Regions from separate parts of the Pseudoalteromonas sp. 2CM37A genome, predicted to be linked through region 1. Evidence: predicted binding sites of a transcription regulator. Region 1 holds the regulator's gene; each other region holds the start of a gene.

Region 1 (5,516 bases):
CTCTAAGTGTGGCAACCAAGTTTGTACAAAGGTTTGAATTTGCCAAGTGAATTTTTGCACTATGCTGTGATTTGCCAAAAAATCTTTTACTGGTTGATCAAGGCCCGTAAGCGGTTTAAGTTCAGGCTCCCAGTGGGGGTTTGGCAAAAAGCGAGCATCAAAAACATAATCAGCTTCTTTAGGTATGCCGTGTTTAAAGCCAAACGATTCAAACGTTACAATAAGTTGCTTATCTTTTTTACCCAGTATTTTTTCGCGAATTGACTCTGCTAATTGGTGCACACTTAAATCGGTGGTATCAAGCATAAAGTCAGCGCGCGTTACGAGTACATCAAGCAGTTCTTTTTCTTTTTTTATTGCTAAATCAAGCGGCAGTGAATCGATGGATAAAGGGTGTAATCTGCGTGTTTCTGAAAAACGTTTGATCAGTGTTTGATCATCACTATCTAAATAAAACAGTGTGGGTTTAGCAAAGTCAGGAAGGTACTCGAGAATATCGTTAAATTCGTCTTGTTCTTTGGGGATATTACGAACATCTATACTAACGGCTATTTTGTCATAGTTATCTGAAACACTTCGCACTAAAGAGGGCAGTAAGTTGACCGGAATATTATCTACGCAATAATAGCCTAAATCTTCAACCACGCGTAAAGCAACCGACTTACCTGAACCAGAACGGCCGCTTATGATAATTAACTCCATTTATAGCCCTTAGTATTTACTACGATTGATCAACAATTACTTGATACAGCTCTGCATCGGTTTTAGCACTACGCAGCTGTTTACAAAATTCTTTGTTGCTCAGTTTATCAGCTATGGTTGCCAGAGTCTTTAGGTGCTGTTGGTTATCGCCATCTGGTACGATGAGTGCAACAAAAATATCAACAGGGCAGTTATCAATAGCATCAAAGTTAACAGGCGTGTCGCTAACAAGTACTAAAGCCAGCGGCTCTTCTACGCCACCCATTCTGCCATGAGGAATGGCGATCCCCCGGCCAATGCCTGTACTGCCTAGCTTTTCTCTGCTTGCCAGCGCATTAAGAATATCTTGTTGTGGTAAGTAGGGGAGCTTTTCATGAGCAAGCTCACTGATAAACTCTAAAATTCTTTTTTTACTACTAAAAAGGACCGCAGCTTTGCTGCAGTCCTGGCATACTAATGTACTTAATTTCATAATATTAGTGTCTAGCAAGCTTCTCTTTATGTTTTATGACTTGACGATCGAGCTTGTCAATCAACGAGTCTATAGCGGCATACATATCTTGGTGCTCTGTTGAGGCAAATAAATCTGCGCCACTTACATGAATAGTCGCTTCTGCTTTTTGGTTGAGTTTTTCTACATCGAGAATGACATGCACATTGCTAATATGATCTGAGTGCCTTTCTAGCTTTGCAAATTTATTATTTACATAGTCTCTAAGTGAATCAGTTACTTCTACGTGACGACCAGTTAGGTTTAGTTGCATAAGCATTTCCTCTTTGTTTTTTACGTCTTATATCAAACTCTTTCTCTGATTTGACGGTGGAATAGCTAGCGATTCACGGTATTTTGCTATTGTGCGTCTAGCTACTTTAATTCCTTGCTCTGCCAATATATCCGCAATTTTACTATCACTCAATGGTTTAGCTGAGTTTTCCGCGGCAATTAGCTTTTTAATTAGGGCACGTATTGCGGTTGATGAACACTCTCCGCCGTTTTCAGTGCTTACGTGGCTTGAGAAAAAATACTTAAGCTCAAAAATACCACGTGGCGTATGCATATATTTTTGCGTAGTAACACGCGAAATTGTCGATTCATGCATTTCTACCATTTCAGCAACATCGTTTAAAACCATTGGCTTCATGGCTTCTGGGCCATGTTCAAAAAATGCTTGTTGCTGTTTTACAATACAGTTTGTTACTTTGAGCAGCGTGTCGTTTCTGCTTTCAAGGCTTTTTATAAACCATTTAGCTTCTTGTAAGTGAGAGCGAATAAATTGGCTATCACCACTTGATTTTACGGTACGTGACATAGCCGCGTACTGACTATTTACGCGTATTTTTGGCATGCTATCTGGGTTTAGCTCTACCACCCAGCGGCCTTTTATTTTTTTAACCGACACATCCGGTATTACATACTCTGACTCTTCCCTTACTATTGTATCTGCAGGTTTTGGGTTGAGGGTATGTATTAGGGTCATGACCTCTTTAAGCTCGTCTTCTTTAAGCTTAGTCTTTTTCATTAATGTACGATAGTCGCGTGCCGCTAATAGATCAATGTGATCGGTTAAGATCATTTTAGTTTGTTCTATAAAAGGGGTGTCTTTATCAAACTGGTTTAGCTGAATACACAAGCACTCTTGTAAACTGCGCGCGGCTATACCTACAGGGTCAAATAGCTGAATACGTTTTAAAACGGCTTCTATTTCATCAAGTTCAACTTCAACTTCGTCATCGTTTTCTTGGTTAAAGCTTTCTAAAATTTCTTCGCAACTTAGCGTTAAAATACCCGAGTCATCTACAGCTTCTACAATGGCAATAGCAATGGCTTCGTCAGTTGGGCTAAAAGGAGTAAGCTGAAGCTGCCACATTAAATACTCATGTAGCGTTTCAGTAGAGGCACCTTGATAAATAGACTCATCTTCTGGCATTGGGCCTGAGGATGCCGCAGGGGCTGCGCTCATGTACTCATCCCAAGTTACATCCATTGCCATATCATCGCTAACGGTGTCTTTATTTAAAGCTTCGCCACTGTCTTGCTCGTACTCGCTGGTTGTATCGTCAGCCGATGCGCTTACGGTTACATCATCCGTATCTGCTTTTTGTTCATTTTTTCCAGCCGACTCTTCCGTGTAATCTTGCTCTTCTACTTCTAATAGCGGGTTGCTATCAAGTGCTTCTTGTATTTCTTGCTGGAGATCCAATGTACTGAGCTGCAGCAAGCGAATCGCTTGTTGCAATTGTGGAGTCATTGTAAGTTGCTGGCCCATGCGCAGCTGTAATGATTGCCTCATGTATCTCTAACAATCCTTTTATGTTGTTATAATTAATATTAGCAGATGCTTGTAGGTGTGGCTTAAATGTTACAGCCTAAATTGCTCGCCTAAATAAACATCGCGTACAGTTTTGTCATTTAATACGTGTTCTGGGGTGCCAGATGCAATTAGCTCCCCATGAGAAACAATGTAGGCTTTTTCACAAACATCAAGGGTTTCTCTTACATTGTGATCGGTAATTAATACGCCAATGCCACGGTTTTTAAGATGTTCTATTATTTTCTTTATATCTAACACTGAAATCGGATCAACACCAGCAAAAGGCTCATCCAATAAAATAAATTTAGGGTTAGCTGCCAGTGCTCTGGCAATTTCTACACGGCGGCGTTCACCACCAGAAAGCGCCATACCTTGGCTATCGCGAATATGCTGAATACTAAATTCATCAAGTAAGTTGTTAAGCGTTTCTTCTCGCGCGGCTTTATTGAGCTCTTTACGCGTTTCTAAAATAGCCATTAGGTTTTGATAAACTGTCAGCTTTCTAAATATTGATGACTCTTGCGGCAAATAGCCAATGCCTAAACGGGCGCGGCTGTGCATAGGTAATAACGTAATGTCGTTATCATCAATAGAAATTTTACCTTTGTCGCTAGGTACTAACCCTACAATCATGTAAAAGGTGGTGGTTTTACCTGCGCCATTAGGGCCCAATAAGCCAACAATGCTGCCGGCTTCCACTTCAAGGCCTACATTTTTTACAACTTGGCGGCCTTTATAGCTTTTTGCTAATAGTTCTGCTTTTAAGGTGCTCATGGTTGACCTTCGTTACCTGTTTTTTCTTTAATTTTTGCTTCAACAGGCACTAAAATTGTGTGGACACGATCCGTAGAGTTTTCGTCTTTTTCTGCGCTAATAAGCTGCTGCTGCATATCGTAGGTAATACTTTTAGCATTAATTTTTTGACCGGCTTGTGCGACTTCAGCATCGCCAACAAGCGTTAAAAAGCGCTTTGCTACGTCGTAACGTACTTCGTTTGCACTGGCACTCATTACGGTACCGTCGTCTTGTTTTTCTTCGAAGTAGGCTGGGCTGCCAGTGGCAATAAGGAGTTGTTTGTTATCCCCTAAGTCTTCACGTTTATGTACTTCGAGTCGGTCGGCTGTAATTTTGCGATTACCATGCACAATTTCGACGTTCTTTTCAAAAATACCTACGTTTTCTTTAAGTTGGCCTTCTTGACGGTCTGCACTAATAGAAATTTGATTTGCTGGCGGTTGAGCAGCAGGCTCAGCAGCAGAGGCGCTAAATGCAAGCATTAGCGATGGGATAATAAGTATTTTAGTGAGTTTATTGGTCATAATATATTGTTCGCGTATGGTTAATTAGTTTTATTACTTCGGTTTTTAAATCGGCTTCAAGGCCTTTACCGACAATTTTTAAATTAGGCCCAGTGACAACCACTGGCTGCTCAGAGCGCATTGTTAGCGCTTTAATGTCGACTTCGATGTTATCGGCATTGATGTTATCTATCATGGCGTTATCAACTAAATTTTTAGCAACCACATTGCCTTCTAAAATAAGTTGTTTATCTTCGTAAAGCGTTGCTTCGTCTGCATTTATTCGCCATGTTTGTTTTTCGTTATATAAAGTAAAAATAGGTTTTTCAAAAAATGTAAAACCAAGCTGTTGGTACAGCTCCATTTTAGCCGCTGTGACTTTATGGCTTATTTTGCCTTGCTCGTCATAGGCTGTTTGCTTAAGCTCTATAGCGGTGTAATCGGGCTTTGCAATTACTTCAGGTTCTTGCTCTAGCGCTACATTGGTTTGGGTAAAATAAGGGTACCAAAGCCAAACCATACAGCCGATGAATAACGCACTGAGTATAACGCGTGCTGCATTCATGAACTGGTGCCTTGTGTTGTAAGCGTTATGCCATTCTCTAGCATAAGTAAGTCTGTGAGCTCTCTAACGGCGCCAAAGCCGCCAGGCATTTGCGTAGTGTAATGCGATAAGCGCTTAATAAGCGGGTGCGCATCGTTTACTGCAACGGCAAAGCCAACGCGCTCCATTACTGGCATGTCAGGGCCATCGTCGCCAATGTAGGCTATTTGTTCATCAGTTAACTTTAAAGTGTTTTTGAGTTCTTGATAAGCAATAAGTTTGTCTTCTTGGCCTTGATAAATGTGCTGCACGGTTAAGCTGCTCATGCGAGTTTGTACTATTTCTGAGTGACGCCCCGTAATGACCGCAACTTCAAAACCGCTATTGATCAGCGCTTTAATGCCAAAACCATCTTTTGTATTAAATGCTTTTAATTCTTCGCCATGGTTACCGAGGTAAATTCGGCCATCAGAAAATACACCATCAATGTCGCATATGAGTAGTTTTACTTTTTTGGCGCGTGCTTTGGCATCATCGCTTAGCGGTTGATAGAGATCTTCAAATTGCATTTATAATACTCCTGCTTTTAAGAGGTCTTGCATATTTAAGGCGCCTATTGGCTGGTTTTTATCATTGACCACAATTAAACCATTAATACGT
Region 2 (5,516 bases), on a different contig from region 1:
ATAAAGCCACTGGGCACCACGGTAATAGAAGCGGACGATGAAGTATTTTTCATTGCTGCCACTAAGCATATTCGCGCAGTTATGAACGAGCTACAAAAACTTGAGCGTTCTTACAAAAAAATTATGATAGCCGGTGGCGGTAACATTGGTGCAGGCCTTGCTCGCTCACTGGAAAAAAACCACAGCGTTAAGTTACTAGAGCGTAGTAAAGAGCGTGCTGAGCAACTCTCTGAAATGCTAGATAACACCGTCGTGTTTTGTGGAGACGCCTCAGACCAAGAACTACTATCTGAAGAGCACATAGAGCAAGTTGATGTGTTTATTGCCGTAACCAACGACGATGAAGCAAATATAATGTCGGCCATGCTTGCAAAACGCATGGGCGCACAAAAAACCATGGTGCTTATTCAGCGTGGTGCGTATGTAGATTTAGTGCAAGGGGGTGAAATAGATATTGCTATATCACCACAACAAGCAACTATTTCGGCGCTACTTACACACGTACGCCGTGGCGATATTGTTAATGTGTACTCGTTACGTAAAGGCGCGGCAGAGGCCATTGAAGCCGTTGCCCATGGCGATGAAAACACATCAAAAGTAGTTGGCCGTGCGATTGCCGATATCAAGCTACCTGCAGGTACAACGATTGGCGCTATTGTACGTAATGACGACGTACTGATTGCCCACGACGACACGGTTATTATGTCTGGTGATCACGTTATTATGTTTTTAATCGATAAAAAGCATATAAACGTAGTAGAAAAGCTATTCCAAGTTAGCGCTATATTTTTATAGTTAAACACAAAAAAGCCGCTGACTAAGGCGGCTTTAGTGGAGTATGTTTTTTTAATGCTAGGCAACCCTGCTTAGCAGCTTCTAATTACTGTACTTTTGAAAACTCTTGCTCAGAAATTTCACCATTACCATCAGTATCTAGCTGGTCAAAAATTTTCACTAGCTGTGAATTTACCTGCGCTTCTTGCTTTGAAATTGCACCATCACCATCGGCATCAAACGAGGCAAAGTCGACTGCAGCGTACGCCGCTGATGAAGAAGCTAATACGATAACGGCAAGTGCTGTATTTAATGTTTTCATAGTTGTGTCCTAATTAAGAGGAAATCCTTTTCTAAGATCCATGGGTTTAAAAATTAACTAAAAAGTGCTTTTGCCAATGTGCATTACTAAGTTTTAATGCACATTGGGTTAGAGCAAATGACTCTTTGCTAAGTGAACATGCGCTGTCCTGCCTCAATTGGCAAAGATCATCACACCCTAGTATTTAGAGAACTCTTGCTTTGAAAGCTCACCATTTCCATCGGTATCAAGCTCAACAAACTCAGCCATTAAATCCGCATCAACCGATGCTTCAGCTTGGCTAATGGCGCCATTGCCATCTACATCTAGCGTGTCAAAATCAGTTCCTGCAAAGGCAGCAGAAGAAGAGGCAATAGCCATAAATGCGAGTGCTTTATTTAAATGCTTCATAATTTAATCCTTCAATATAAACAAATTAGTTAAGTTCACTACGTGGTGTACGCAATCCTTGTAATCCTTTTTCGTAAGCTCCCTTGCCTACTTAGGTTGTCATTGGCAACTCAGGATTGTTACCACACTTTAAGCTTCTGAAAATTCTTCTTTTGATAGCTCACCATCTTGGTCAGTATCTAATTCTGAGAACATGCTCATCAGTTTTGCATCAATTGATGCCTCTGATTTGCTAATCGTGCCGCTGCCATCTACATCTAACGTATCAAAATCGGTTGCTGCAAATGCCGCTGATGATGAAGCAAGGGCGATAAGTGCTAAAGTTTTATTAATGCTTTTCATAATATAATTCCTTCAAGTATATGTGTGCGATTAAGTGTTTTACTTTAAATCACGTTATTGTTCAGTACAGCCAGACTATTACAACTTGAATGCCAAGTTTTAAAAGCTCATTAATTTCAATCAGTTAAAAGAGTGCTTGGCTATTTTTGATAAATCTGCGGGGGTTTCATGTTGCAAACTAGCAACAATGGGTAAAGCTAAGTTTTTAAATGCAATAAAAACAGCTAGTTACATAAGAGAAAAAAGCTACAATTTTCGGCGTAAATTGTAAGAATGAAGTTTTATCGAAAAAAGAGACTAAATTTTAGCCGTGAGGGGAGCTAACGTATTAAAATAACTCACTCGTAAAACTAATCTATACAGCTGATTTTTATAGAAAATAAAAATTATTTTTTGAATTTTTAAAAAATATGACTGCCACTCAAATAAAAAATGGCCATTTGTTGCTATTAAGCGAAAGTGCTTATTCTAATGGCAGCTCAAGCATCGCGGGATCGATAAAGTGCTCTTTCATAAATGCCTTCATTTCATCTTCACTGGCTAGAAGTTTAATACCACAATTAACTCCTGCGGCGTGTTCTTTTACACTGCATATTTCGCCAGTAAATGCTTTATTGTTGGTATCAACCGTCACCGTGCATTGCATATCTTTAATATTTTCATCGTTTTGATCGCCGCGTACATCAAACATCACCCCGGTAAGCGAGATGTCTTTAATCACCCCTTCAAGTACTCTATCGTCACTGAGAGTTAATTTTGCAGGTAATAAGGTAGGTATGCGTGTTTGCGCGCGCAGTGCAAATAACTGCACTTGCGTAGGGTAATTAATAAAAATGAGCCTAGCAGGGTGTGAGGCAACCGACATAAGTTGCTGCCTAAATGCTATTACTTGTCCGCCACTGCCTTCTATAACCGCTCTTACCACCACCATTACACCATCACGTAGGTAATCACTTGCAGCAGCTAAACGCTTTGAACTTGGGTAATTTAAAATAATAAATTTATTTTCTAGCAAGCCAATAAACTCTGTTTTCACGCGTTTACTACTGGTAGGCGTAACAATTTCCAAGTCGACCAATCGCCCTGTTGTTAACTGGTGTAATTTATATAAATTAGAATGTGGCATGCCTGTTCCTAAGCATCATTTGTATATTATTACCCACGCCAAAAGGTCGGCGTAAATAGCACGAGTAAAGTGAATATTTCTAAGCGACCAAATACCATGGCAATGGTTAATAGCCATTTGGCACCATCGCTCACCGCCCCATAATGCGAGGCAACATCACCTAAGCCTGGGCCTAAATTATTTAAACATGCCGCTGTAGCAGAGAACGCGGTAATGTTATCCATGCCGGTTCCCATTAGCGCCAGCATTATAATAATAAACACCAATGCGTACGCTGAGAAAAACCCCCAAACCGCTTCAACTACTTTATCGGGCAGGGCTTTACGACCAAGCTTAATAGAGTATATAGCACGTGGGTGCACTAAGCGGTTAAGCTCACGTATGCCTTGTAGGTAAAGTAAAAACACGCGTACAACTTTCATACCGCCACCGGTTGAACCTGCACAGCCACCTATAAAGCTCGAAAAAATAAGCAATATAGGTAAAAACAGCGGCCAAGTAGAAAAGTTATCGGTGGCAAAACCGGCTGTGGTACTCATAGACACCGCCTGAAATAAGGCCTGATCGAGGGTTTCATCACCATCGGCAAATATTTCGTTAGATGAAAGCACCGTAAAACAAATCACCACCAGCGCTAACTGAATCAGTAAAAAAACTTTAAATTCAGGGTCGCGAATGTATACCTGAATATTACGACTCGCTACCGCCGCGTAATGCAGTGAAAAGTTCACCGCAGCAATAATTAAAAAGAAAACACATATAAAGTTAATGACAGGGCTATCAAAGTGCCCTATTGAGGCATCGTAAGTAGAAAAACCGCCAATCGCCACTGTAGAAAACGCATGGCATATAGCATCAAACCACTCCATACCTGCCGCCCAATACGCCAACATACAGGTTACCGTTAACGACACATAAATGTACCAAAGGTGCTTTGCGGTATCGGCAATGCGGGGGGTCATTTTTGAATCTTTTACTGGGCCTGGGATCTCAGCTCGGTATAACTGCATGCCACCGACCCCAAGCATGGGCAGTATAGCAACAGCAAGTACAATGATCCCCATACCGCCAAACCACTGTAATTGCTGGCGATAAAACAAAACAGACTTAGGCAGGTATTCAATTCCGGTAAGTACCGTGGCCCCAGTGGTTGTAAGGCCAGAAAAGGCCTCAAACACCGCATCGGCCATAGACAAATTAGGTTCTTGTAAAAAAATCAGCGGTAACGATGCAAACGCCCCTAGTACCAGCCAAAACAGAACAACAATTAAAAAGCCTTCGCGTGCTTTTAAGTCGCCGTTTTCATGCCTGTTTGGGTAATAAGCTGTTAAACCAATAACCACACTAAATATAAACGCTAATACAAAAGGAACACCACCACCATCTTTATAAAATAAAGACACCACCGCAGGCGGCACCATGGTAATACTAAACAGCGCAACAAGTTGGCCAAGGATTTTTATGATGGTACGAAATTGCATGTAGCTTATCGCTTTTATTATTAGTAAATATAAGTGTGTAAGTTATTGTCTTACTCTTTGATAGTTAACTCAACTGCGCCATGGCTTAAATCAAAAATATCTTTAATGGCCTGTTTTGCTTGGCGGCTATCAATAGTAATAACCCATTCAATATTAGCAGTAAATTGTTTTTCTATATTAAGTACTTGATAATTGGTTTTTAACAATTGCTCTATTGCGCCCTGCATGCTGTATTCACTCTGGCCTACAATCTCGATACTCGGTACTTTAGTCACCGTTTTTAGCTGCGAAAGTGCATTATTAAGCGACCCACCATAGGCACGTACTAACCCACCGGTGCCCAGCTTTATACCGCCAAAATAACGGGTGACAACCGCAGTAATTTCGCCAAGTCCAGAACCCACCAGCACATTAAGCATGGGCTTTCCTGCGGTACCATTTGGCTCGCCATCATCAGAAAAACCATAAACATGGCTTCCGCCTGGGTTACCCGCTACGTGCGCCCAACAATTATGACGAGCATCTGGGTACTTTTCTTCAATGCTTTTAATAAATGCTTTAGCAGCCTGTAGGTCTGGCGTATGCGCGATATGAACTATAAAGGTGCTTTTTTTAATTTCTTCTTGATGAAACACATCATCGGCGGGGTATTTATATTCAGACATAATTAAAGCTCAATTAAAAATGGGGCCAAAAGGCCCCTTTGCATTCGCGTATTTTAGCGCGTATTGGCGAGCTCGTCTTTATTAGCTTAGTCGAGCGCTAAATCACGAGTCATATTTTCTAGGCTGTCTTCGTGAACAATAATATTGTCTTCAATACGAATACCGCCGTATGGTTTTAACGACTCGATTTTTTCCCAGTTAATAAACTGCTTACTGTCGGTTTGCGCTAAATCACCTAATAATGAGTCTATAAAGTAAAGCCCTGGCTCAATAGTAAACACTTGGTTTTTCTCTATTTTACGAGTACAACGCAAGAATGGGTGCCCTTCTGGCGATGGCTGGTGGGTGCCTTTATCATCACGCATAAAGCCGCCCATATCGTGCACTTGTAAGCCAAGGTGATGGCCCAAGCCATG
Region 3 (5,516 bases), on a different contig from region 1:
AACGTGGTTGAACTGGTGGTGGTATTACTTAATGCTGTACTGGTACCCGTACGTTGTGGACCGCTTATCATGCTGAGTGTGTATGACTCGCTAAAATTAGCGGCGCTATCATCACCTGCTGCTACACCACCAACGTTTTTAAGAGGTACAGATACAGTACGCTGATTATCTTCTGGGCCAACGGTTAATTGAACGCCTTGATTATCGTTTGGCAGCATACTGGTAAAATTAAAAGCAAAGGTAATATCCTCAACTGCATCACCGTCGTTATCAATATGAATACTGTAGGTTGCATCTGGGTCCATAGCAAAGTAGTTAGGGCCGCCGTAGGCATCTTGTAGAGGAATATAGTTGGCAATAAATGTAACGTAGTCGTCTCTGCCTGCTTCATAACTATTAAATACGTAAAAGTCGGTAGAGTCTAAGGTTGGAAAGCGGCTAATGTTCGGCGCTTCACGATGACTTGATGCCTCGCTAGAGGTGCTTACTAAGGTACTGCATACTACTACTGCGAGTATAGATGGAGTTAAAGCTTTCATGACTTTTTCCTTTAGTTTTGATTGGAGTCATAACTAATAACGAAGCAAAAAGCACAATGGATGCAAAAAAGTTAAATATTTTTTATTATTGTTAATAAAGGGGTGTTTAACGTTCAAGATTAAATTTTCAGCAGGCTGTTTTGCATTTCGATAAGGAAGTGATAAGAGAGTGATATAGAGGCTGAAGCGGTTTGGTTTTATACTTATTACAGGGGGTGTATGCAATTAAAATAACGCAGCAGGTATTGAGCACACAATATGATAAGCATCGCACTGCGATTAAGCCTACTTTAGTTTAATCAAATATTAATAGGTAAAGGGCGCTAGACCCCAAGATAAATATAAAGGTTGGCCAAACAAAGTTTGACCAACCAGTCGCGTTTATTTAGTTATAAAATAACTAAATCTGTCGTGTACAGTACTTGTGTTGGTAGGCCGTTTGGCGAGCCACCTAAAGGCTCTAAGCTAACAGCGAGTAGGGCAATATCTTGCGCTTTAAAGCGCGTGCCTTTGAGTAACTGTTTTTCACCGTTTTTAGGCAGTAGACCCAACGAAATTGGCGTGTCTTGCCCTTTTAAAATCATCCACAGCTCGTAGTCTTTATCGGTTTGCGCAACGAGTTTATCACTGGCTTTAACCGATAATGTTTGCTCATCTACGTTAATAAACCACAGTGATTGCTTATCTTGGTTTTGTACTAAAGCAATTTGTTGGCTGTATTGGGGCTGAGTTGTGGGCTGAATAACCAAAAATGCTAAGATAATACAGGCAGCTGTGGCTACAAATGACCAATTGCGCCATAGCGATGTAGCTGGTTTGATGACCGTTTTAACGGGTTGGTTGGTGTGCTCTAATGTATTTAAAATATTCTTCCACACTTGCGCGCTGGGTGTTTGAGGCGTAATTGCACTGGCTAAATCATTTAAATTTTGCTCCCACATTATAGTGGCTTCTCGGGCTTGCGGTAAGCTGAGCATTAAGCGTTGAAAGCGTTTTCGTGCCAGGCCTTTTAAAGTACCTAATACATACTGCCCTGCTAAAGCATCAAGTAATTCTGGTTTATTATAATTCATAATGTTAAACACCTCTGCAACTGCTGCAAACCACGCCTGATCCAGCTTTTAACTGTGCCTAAGGGCGTTTCTATGTGATTGACTAACTCACCATGGCTTAGCCCTTTGTAATAGGCTAAATGAATGGCTTGTTTTTGTTGGGGGTCAAGTTGCTCAATACAATTAACAAGTTTGGTTTGTTCGTCGTAACTAACATCGACAGCTTGTTCATCGTATTCATCGTCACCCATTGCCTGCTCTTTTCTTACCTTGTGATAACGCAATGCATCTAAGCTGCGGTATCTCACAATGCTTATCATCCAGCTAATAACTGTGCCTTTAGATGAGTTGTACTCTGACGCGTTATGCCAAATTTTTATAAATGCCTCTTGCAGTACTTCTTCTGCGTGCGCGCGGTTTGACAGCATATTTAAACTAATCGCAAAAAGCTTTGCGCTTGTTTGCTGATACAAATCAGCAAACGCGGCTTTGTTACCCTGTGCTGTTTTACACAAAAGAGGAAGTAAATTGTCGTTTTCCATAAGGTTCCTGTTGTTTTTATTATTACCGAGGTGTGTTGAGCTTCGTGAATTAACAATTGTTTTATTTAAGCGCAACCTAATCGCTTTGAAATAGAGATTAAACAGGCTGTTATAAATTTAACTAATAAAGATAAACACACTCTCAATAAACGTGTGAAAAGAGTGATTGGATGCAAAAACTTTTAAGCTGACATTTATATTAGCTGCTGTACACATTGAAACAAGTTTTAAATATAAACAGTTACCTTTGAGTAGTGAGAAAAAATGACCGATTACTGTGTAAAAAGCGCCTAATATGCGAATACAGCTAAAGCCAGCTACTTTTATTTGTTTATATCAGTTACTTAGTGTTGTTTTTGTTCCTGAAAAACAACTTTTGTTGGCGTGTAAATTGCTACTACACTTATACACAACTGTAAAACATGTGCCAAAACAGTAAAAATAAAGGAGAAAATATGTGGGCTGCAACGAGTTATTTAATTTTAGCGTTAATTTTTATATTTATAGGGTGGGAGGTTAACTCGGTATATTTTGCAGTGGTATTTTACTGGAGTGCATTGTCGTTAATTCTTGTCAGTGGTGCTTATATTTTTAATTTGGCGAAAATTTTTAGAAAGCGTGAAAATGGCGTCATCCCATTTTATATTCGCTGGGCATTTGTGCCTTTTTTACTGGGTGCTCAAATTTACAATGCGTATTCTCGCAAGCACGATAAAGTCCCTCCCATTCAAAAAATTAACGACCATTTATTTTTAGCATGCCGATTGTTCCCCTCTGATATTGATACGTTAAAAGAAAACGGTATAACGGCAATATTAGATGTAACGTGTGAGTTTGATGGCTTAGAATGGAGCTCTACACAAGAAAATATTAGCTATTTAAATATTCCGGTGCTTGATCATAGTGTGCCTACCCATTCGCAATTAAACCAAGCCATTAACTGGATACATCATCATATTAAAGAAGACCGCCGCGTGGTAGTTCACTGTGCACTGGGCAGAGGGCGTTCGGTATTTGTTATGGCAGCGTATTTACTGAGCCAAGATAAAAACGCCGATGTTCACCAAGTGCTCGCGCAAATAAAAGAAACCCGCGAAACCGCAAATCTTAATAAGCATCAGCTTCGTCATTTAGCAAAGCGACATAAAAAGGGCGAGCTAGTTATTAAAAACAAAGCCGTTATTATTGCAAACCCCGTGTCGGGTACCAAAATGTGGCAAGACAAAGAGCATTTAATAGTGGCTAGGTTGTCGGCGTATTATGATTTAGAAGTATTAACCACCACCAAAGAAATAGACGGTATTGAGCTTGCTAAACAAGCCATTAAAGATAAGCCAGATATAATAATTGCCTGTGGCGGCGATGGGACCGTGACAGAAGTAGCAAGTGTGTTGGTAAACACTCAGTGCAAGCTGGGTATTATTCCAATGGGCACAGCCAATGCATTAGCGCATGTGCTTATGGGTATTAGCTCTAAAATCATTCCTGTTGAGCAGGCCTGCGATCTTATTATTGATGGGCAAACCCAAACAATTGATACGGCCTATTGTAATGACGAGCTAATGCTGTTGTTAGCTGGGATTGGTTATGAGCAATCAATGGTAGAAAAAGCAGATAGAGACTCAAAAAACGAATCGGGTCAGCTTGCCTATTTAAGTGGTTTTTTTCAGGCATTTAGTGAGCAAAAAGCGCAAACCCTTTATGTCACCCTTGATGATAATCAAACGCAGGAGGTAAATACAAATAGCTTTATTGTGGCTAATGCTGCGCCATTTACAACGTTATTAGCTCAAGGGGGTGGTCAGCCCGATCACGAAGATGGCCTATTAGACATTAATTGGCTGCTACCTAGTGATGAAAACACCACCCGCGTGTTAAGCATTGCTGAACTTATGTTTAGTAGTATTACACAAACGCATTTAGCAATTAGCTCGCATCATACCAACGCTATAAAAGTAACGATAACCGCAGACGAAGAAATTAAATATGTACTGGATGGTGAAATAAAAACAGCGGATACACTTACTATTACAGTTGACCCTGCCTCGTTAAATGTAATTAGTAAGGAGTTATAAAATAAAAAATGCACGTGTTTAACGTGCATTTTTGTGTATTACTTTTTAATGCTTGGCCAAACAAAGCCACTGCTATCGCTTTGGCTGGCAGGCTTAGGGCGCTGAGCGCTTTTGGGTTTACGCAGCGGTTTGTTACTTAACGTATGTAAGTAGAGAGCTTCAACTTTATCGCGAGCCCAAGGGGTTTTACGTAAAAATTTTAAGCTTGATTTAATACTCGGTGAGTCGGTAAAACATTTAATGTTTACTTGTTCGCCCATGGCTTTAAACCCTAAGCGCTGCTCAAGCTCTACTAAAATTTGTTCTAACGTTACCCCATGAAGAGGATTTTTTGGTTGATTATCCATAGCCATACTACTTATTTAAACTGTGCGCATTGTAGCGTAAATCCTGTTTTAGCGCTAATTGACCGTAATGGTTTTAGGCTTCGTGGGATAAACAATATTGCCTTTTTTATCTAATTTTAGCCAAATTAGCTCACTGTTATTATGTTGCGGGTTATTAGCAGCGCACACTAAGGTAAAAGAATGTACTTGCACCAGCGCGCCTTCACTATAACGTTTGTTGTCGTACCAGCAAATATCACCATTATTAATAATCTCATTAGCGTCAATAATAGAATGCGTTTTGACTGTTTTTGCATAACTGCTAGGGGCTAAAGTGAACGCAATTAAAAAAATAAATAAAACCATAATATGGCGCATGAGCGACCTCGAATTTTGATAGTTTAAAAATAGTACACACGATTAAAAAACATGCTAGGGTAAGTAATAGCGTTAAACAACACTGACTTAAACACACAATTATAAAAAGGTGAACACATGCAATTTAATCAAACAATGATAGATGAATTTACGTTATTAGCTAAATTTCCACGTGAGAGCAAAATGCAAGGGATTAAGTTACATTCGGATGCTGAACCAAATTTATTAAGCGCGGCACAAAGGTTGTTTGATAAAGGCGTGATAGACAGCCCAGATGGCGGCTATTTAACCGAACTGGGCCTTGATTTAATAGAGCACGTGAGTGTTATTCACTGCGCATTAAAAAGTTAAACTGCATCGCGCTGATTTTGCGGCGCGGCGTCACTAAAAGCGGGTAATGCATTACAACGTGCATAAATGGCTGCAATTTTTGGATACGCAGCCATATCTACATTAAAACGCAACGCATTAAATACCTGTGGCACTAAGCATATATCAGCGAGAGTGGGTGTATTGCCTACGCAAAACTCATCGTTTTCACTTAGCATCAATTCAATTTTTTCAAATCCAAGCTCTACCCAATGCCTATACCAGGCGGCTTTAG
Region 4 (5,516 bases), on a different contig from region 1:
GCCCATGCCTCAGAGCTAATATTAAATTGTGGCTGCGCTTTTTTGAGGGCTTCATGTTCGGTAGATTGCGACTGTGAACGGCTAAAGTCTTTACGCATTGATAGCGCTAAATCACGCACCATTTCAAGCGCGCCATATTCCCACGCAGGCATGTCATCCATTATCACACTTGGCGGCATCACATCGTTTGATAAATATCCACCTTGCTTATCAAGTAATGTGCTAGCAACGGTAATAAGCGTTGAGGTGGTTGTATAGCCTGTTACCATTTTTTCGTTGCGTGCTTGCGCGGTTTCTTTTGCATTAGTTACTACGTTAAAACGTGCCGGCTCAATGCTCCAATAAACTGCAATAGCGTAAAAAATAATAAGTAGTACCACCAAGGCACCAGCTATTTTTCCTTTATGTTGCGACATTTATCCTCCTAGTGATGAGCGTGTTGTTTTTTAGATGGCTTTGAATGCGCAGCTTGCGCTTCAAGCGAAACCACTTGAGCATTAGTAAACAAGCGGTTACCGTCACTAAAATATAGCGTGAGTTTACGTTCTTGCCCTACTTTTAGTGGCTCTTGTGGATCAAATACCATTAAATGGTAACCACCAGGCTCAAAGCTTAGGCTTTCATGGCCCTTAATAGTAACGGCTTTAACCTGCTGCATTTTCATCATGCCATTGACATGTTTGTGCTCATGTATTTCTACACGGCCTAAACCTTCGATGGTTGCTTTAGTTAATTTAGCAACACCACCACCGTGGTTAGAAATTGTTAAATAGCCAACACTCGACTTACTACCAGGCAAAAACGCCCTTACTTGTGCATGGCTTACTTCAAGCTTAGCTTCGTCTGTATCGTGGCTGTGCCCAGCATGTGCAGCAACCGATGACGAAAACACATTAATCATTAACGCCGAGGCCATAAAAAAGCACTGCTTCATCATCGCTTTATTCCTTGTGAAAGCATAAAATTTCACTTTAAATTTAACATAGTTAACTAATAATAGTCAGTTAAATTAAGGCTTAAGAGGTTACTTTTTTGTTATCGAGCACCAACCAGCACAGTACAGCTACAAATAATAATGGCCAGGCTATCATCACTGAACCAAATAACAGTGCCAAAATGGTGCCAACCAGCGCGACAATCCCTGCGCCTATTAACCCCATGGTCACTAAAGCCATTACGGCTACCACTGCAATAATAGCGACTAATACACCAGCCAGCTCAAGCCCCACCCAGCTCATATCTGCAATCCAAAGTGGAAACTGCCATGAATCAAAATGTATTAGCGACACAGTATCAGTAAAAAGTAACACATATACGACAACACATATTGCTAAGGTTTTCATATCCCTCTCCTAATACGCACGCTCTTCAAGGCAGCAGTGAGCAATCAAATAACCAAGCGCCACTGCAAACGGAAAACTTATAAATAATAAAATAGTTACTAACCGTGTTGACCACACTGGAAAATCAAGGCGACGCGCTAACCCACTGCATACGCCCGATATTTTTTTATTCAGTGAATTTTTGTTCCAACCACGCTGTGTTTTAAAGTTATTCATACTTTACTCCTTAAGCGCTTGGCGCAGTTGTATTGGTATTACTTTGCTTAACACTGGCTTTTAAACGAGCCAGCTCTGCATCTATTTTTTCATTTTTTACTAAAGACTCAATTTGCTCAGCGGTTGATTGCGCTGTATTTGTAAGTTCATAAGCATCAACCTGTGCTTCTATGCCTTCCACTTTTTGCTCTATCATTTCAAAGCGAGACAAAGCATTTGCGACCTTGTCACTGTGTAATTGCATGTTCACTTTTTCACGTGCAGCAACAATATCGTGGCGTTTTATTAATTGAGCTTGTTTGCTTTTAGCTTGCGCCATTTTTTGCTGTAAACGCTCACAATCTGCCGTAATTTTCTCTATCGACTCTTTTAGAGTATTTAGCTGAGTGTTTTTTGCTGCAATTTGCTCATCTACTCGCTGTTTTTCTACTAACGCAGACTTGGCTAAATCGTCACGGTTTTTAGCAACTGCCAGCTCAGCTTTTGTTTGCCACAAAGTTAAGTCTTTTTGTTTTTGTGCAATTTGGCGTTTAAGCGTTTTTTCTTCGCACAGCAAGGCTGCGGCCGTGCTTCTACATTCGTTAAGCGCTTCTTGCATTTCACTTAGCATAAGGTTGAGGAGTTTTTCTGGGTCTTCTGCTTTATCCAGCATGGCAGCAATATTGGATTGGATAACATCATTTACGCGATTAAATGTACTCATTGTTTTGTCCTGTTGTTTTTAATTGATAACAACAACAAGATTCCAAGAGTTATGCCAAGTAACAAAAATTTATTTATAATCTTTTATATTCAATTAGTTAGGTAACTAACACGTTATTTAAAACTGACTAAAAACTGAATATTAATAAGCGAAAATCACTAATTTATTTATCTTTTGACTAAATTTTAGTTATAAAAAAACCACTTTATAAAGTGGTTTTTTTATAACTGTTCAGCGCTTTACTATTACTCAGGCACAAAACTTAATGCTTTATCCATTACCGACAAATCAGCCTGTTTACCGTGACCGTTTTCTGAAAGGTGACGTCTAAATCCGCGCGCCCCTGGCTGCCCCTGAAAAATCCCCAGCATATGGCGTGCTATATGCCAAAAGTTAGCACCTAAACGCATTTCCTCTTCTATGTAATCATACATAGCGCGCACCACATCGTGACGAGTCTGAGTATTAGCCACCTCACCGTAAATCTTTTCATCCACCTCATTAAGCATAAATGGATTACTATATGCTTCGCGACCAATCATAACGCCGTCTATATGCGCTAAATGCGCTAGGCTTTCTTCAATTGTTTTAACGCCGCCATTAATGCTTAAATCGAGCTGTGGGTAGTCTTTTTTTAGTTGGTAAACGCGTGGGTAATCAAGAGGCGGTACTTCACGATTTTCTTTAGGGCTTAAACCATTTAACCACGCTTTACGGGCATGAATAATAAAGTCATCACAGCCAACTTTATGGCTGGCTTCAATTAATGCGCATAAAAACTCATACGAGTCTTGCTCATCAATACCGATGCGTGTTTTTACCGTAACAGGTATACTAACTTCACTTTTCATTGCCGCAACACACTGTGCAACCAGCTCAGGCTCGGCCATTAGGCATGCACCAAAGCGCCCGTTTTGTACTCTATCTGAAGGGCAGCCTACATTTAAGTTAATCTCATCGTAACCGCGCTCACCCGCAAGCTTTGCACACTTTGCTAGCGCCTCAGGATCAGACCCCCCCAGCTGCAAAGCAACCGGCCCCTCGTGCTGATTAAAGTGTAGGTAATCGCCGCGACCAAATAAAATCGCCCCCGTGGTGATCATCTCAGTGTATAAAACAGTGTGCTTAGTCATCTTACGATGAAAAGTGCGACAATGACGATCAGTCCAATCAAGCATGGGTGCAACAGAAAAACGTCTGTTTAACGTTGGATTATCTAATGTGCGTTTTTGCAATGTAAAAGCCTCGGGGATTATAAGTAAATGCGCCCATAAAAAGGCGCTGTATTTTACACAAAAGCCTAATTAGCATCAATGTTAGCTGTATATTTGTAAACCAAAATAATGCGCGATACCGTTGAGTATATTTGTAACTGCCACAGAGCTTAAAATTAACCCCATGATTCTACTTATAATACTTGCGCCACTGTCGCCTATTAATTTATGCACATGATTTGCGAGTAACAACAGCACAAGCACAACAACTAATACAACCAACATCATCGACGATGTAGTAACTTGCTCAACCCACGTGTATTCTTCGTTACGGGTCATCAGTACTGCGCCAAGCATGGCGCCTGGGCTTGCTATAGAGGGAATGGCTAGCGGAAAAATAGCTGTTTCTGTGCTGTCGCGCACACTTTTAATCTCAGACTCGGGCTTACTTTCACCAAAAATCATTGAAAGCGCAAAAATAAGCAGGACTATGCCCCCAGCTATTTGAAACGCCGACAGCGGTATTTCAATTGCATTTAATAGCTGCTCACCGGCAATAACAAAAAAGAGTAAAACCACAGCGGATACACCGACGGCTTTAAAAACAACTTTTCGTTTAAACTTTTCATCTTCCCCACGTGTCACAGCAATAAATACAGGCACTGTACCTATAGGGTCTATCACCGCAAAAAAGAAAATAAATATAGCTACCAGTTCATGCATTAATGGGGTTCCTAGATAAAAGTGTTTAATAAAAACGCTGCAAGTACAACACAGTATGTTAGTATATCACGGTAGCGTAAGGATAAGAGAATGATGAATATAGAATCACTCGTAAGTAAAGCAAAACAAGTTTGTGACAACCGTGGTGCGCGTTTTACGCCTATCCGCGAAAAAGTATTTCGCCTATTAGCTAGCGCCCAAGGCGGCGTTGGGGCGTACGATTTACTTGAACAATTAAAAGTAACAGAAACAGGCGCAAAACCTGCAACAATTTACCGTGCGCTAGACTTTTTATCAGAGCTGGGCTTTATTCACAAAATAGAAAGCACCAATGCATTTATGCTTTGCCATCACTTTGATCATATTCATCCTGTGCAGCTATTAATTTGTGACAGTTGTGGCTTTGTAAAAGAGCTGCACTCTACGGTTATTTCTCACGAGCTAAACAACTTAGCAGCAGAAAGCGGCTTTGTTGTATCAGGGCAAACTATTGAAGCACACGGTAAGTGTGAGTCTTGTAGAAGCTAAACCCAAAGTTTGTTTTAAAGCTATACTCATATTTAGATAGCCACTTTAGCACCAATTTTAAGAGTACCTAACATGAATGTTGAGTTCATTAATCCATTTTTATCTTCTTTGATCAATGTGTTATCTACAATGGCACAAACCGAGTTAAAACCAGGTAAGCCGCGTATAAAAACAGACGAAGTCGCCTGTGGCGATGTATCTGGTTTAATTGGCATGGTGGGCGCGCAAACTCGTGGCTCATTTTCAATTACCTTTGATGAAAACTTAGCTCTGACTATCATGGAACGCATGCTTGGTGAGCGCCCTGACAACATAGACGATGAAGTAACTGATATGGTTGGGGAAATTACTAATATGGTTACCGGTGGAGCTAAAAACTTACTCGGCGAAAAAGGCTATGACTTTGATATGGCTACGCCCATTGTAGTTGCAGGTAAAGGCCACACCATCACACATAAAAGTAAGGGCAAAAAAATAATTATGCCATTTAGCTGTGATGCAGGCGATGCAAATATAGAAGTTAGCTTTGATAAGTTATGAGCTGGCAACAAACTCAAATAACTTTAAAACCACGCGCTCGAGGATTTCATTTGATAGATGATGAAATACTCGCGCAGCTGAGCGAGCTGGCCAATTATAAAGTTGGCCTATTACATTTGTTTATTCAGCACACGTCGGCAAGTTTAACCATAAACGAAAACGCCGATCCTACAGTGCGCATGGATATGGAAAGCCACTTTAACCATTTCGTTCCTGAGCGCCAGCCTTACTATCGTCACGATTACGAAG

The links. The regulator sigma-54, encoded in region 1, starts transcription at its own class of promoters, with help from an activator protein. The targets are predictions, from matches to a motif close to GTTGGCACGNNNNTNGNNT.
Region 2: the regulator sigma-54 is predicted to act here: its motif matches at 1,907-1,925, upstream of MTF68_RS18755 (EF-hand domain-containing protein).
Region 3: the regulator sigma-54 is predicted to act here: its motif matches at 2,512-2,530, upstream of MTF68_RS05600 (diacylglycerol kinase family protein).
Region 4: the regulator sigma-54 is predicted to act here: its motif matches at 2,303-2,321, upstream of MTF68_RS16755 (PspA/IM30 family protein).

The regions. Positions count from the first base shown of each region.
Region 1 is NZ_JALNTJ010000003.1:242,241-247,756, forward strand. Features, by position in the region: gene rapZ (RNase adapter RapZ) at 1-702, opposite strand, end outside; gene MTF68_RS08460 (PTS sugar transporter subunit IIA) at 722-1,174, opposite strand; gene hpf (ribosome hibernation promoting factor) at 1,179-1,466, opposite strand; gene MTF68_RS08470 (RNA polymerase factor sigma-54) at 1,494-2,993, opposite strand; gene lptB (LPS export ABC transporter ATP-binding protein) at 3,063-3,788, opposite strand; gene lptA (lipopolysaccharide transport periplasmic protein LptA) at 3,785-4,333, opposite strand; gene lptC (LPS export ABC transporter periplasmic protein LptC) at 4,323-4,877, opposite strand; gene kdsC (3-deoxy-manno-octulosonate-8-phosphatase KdsC) at 4,874-5,425, opposite strand; gene MTF68_RS08495 (KpsF/GutQ family sugar-phosphate isomerase) at 5,426-5,516, opposite strand, start outside.
Region 2 is NZ_JALNTJ010000014.1:10,985-16,500, forward strand. Features, by position in the region: gene trkA (Trk system potassium transporter TrkA) at 1-795, shown strand, start outside; gene MTF68_RS18745 (EF-hand domain-containing protein) at 881-1,096, opposite strand; gene MTF68_RS18750 (calmodulin-like protein) at 1,274-1,486, opposite strand; gene MTF68_RS18755 (EF-hand domain-containing protein) at 1,616-1,828, opposite strand; gene MTF68_RS18760 (flagellar brake protein) at 2,292-2,954, opposite strand; gene MTF68_RS18765 (TrkH family potassium uptake protein) at 2,984-4,435, opposite strand; gene MTF68_RS18770 (YigZ family protein) at 4,486-5,100, opposite strand; gene pepQ (Xaa-Pro dipeptidase) at 5,187-5,516, opposite strand, start outside.
Region 3 is NZ_JALNTJ010000002.1:428,111-433,626, forward strand. Features, by position in the region: gene MTF68_RS05585 (DUF4331 domain-containing protein) at 1-539, opposite strand, end outside; gene MTF68_RS05590 (anti-sigma factor) at 929-1,612, opposite strand; gene MTF68_RS05595 (sigma-70 family RNA polymerase sigma factor) at 1,609-2,133, opposite strand; gene MTF68_RS05600 (diacylglycerol kinase family protein) at 2,589-4,208, shown strand; gene MTF68_RS05605 (VF530 family protein) at 4,247-4,555, opposite strand; gene MTF68_RS05610 (DUF1496 domain-containing protein) at 4,610-4,912, opposite strand; gene MTF68_RS05615 (TIGR02647 family protein) at 5,030-5,263, shown strand; gene maiA (maleylacetoacetate isomerase) at 5,260-5,516, opposite strand, start outside.
Region 4 is NZ_JALNTJ010000009.1:115,296-120,811, forward strand. Features, by position in the region: gene MTF68_RS16735 (DUF2333 family protein) at 1-416, opposite strand, end outside; gene MTF68_RS16740 (copper chaperone PCu(A)C) at 425-937, opposite strand; gene MTF68_RS16745 (hypothetical protein) at 1,017-1,343, opposite strand; gene MTF68_RS16750 (PspC domain-containing protein) at 1,353-1,559, opposite strand; gene MTF68_RS16755 (PspA/IM30 family protein) at 1,570-2,262, opposite strand; gene dusA (tRNA dihydrouridine(20/20a) synthase DusA) at 2,508-3,497, opposite strand; gene MTF68_RS16765 (MarC family protein) at 3,579-4,199, opposite strand; gene MTF68_RS16770 (transcriptional repressor) at 4,293-4,727, shown strand; gene MTF68_RS16775 (chemotaxis protein CheX) at 4,800-5,267, shown strand; gene MTF68_RS16780 (secondary thiamine-phosphate synthase enzyme YjbQ) at 5,264-5,516, shown strand, end outside.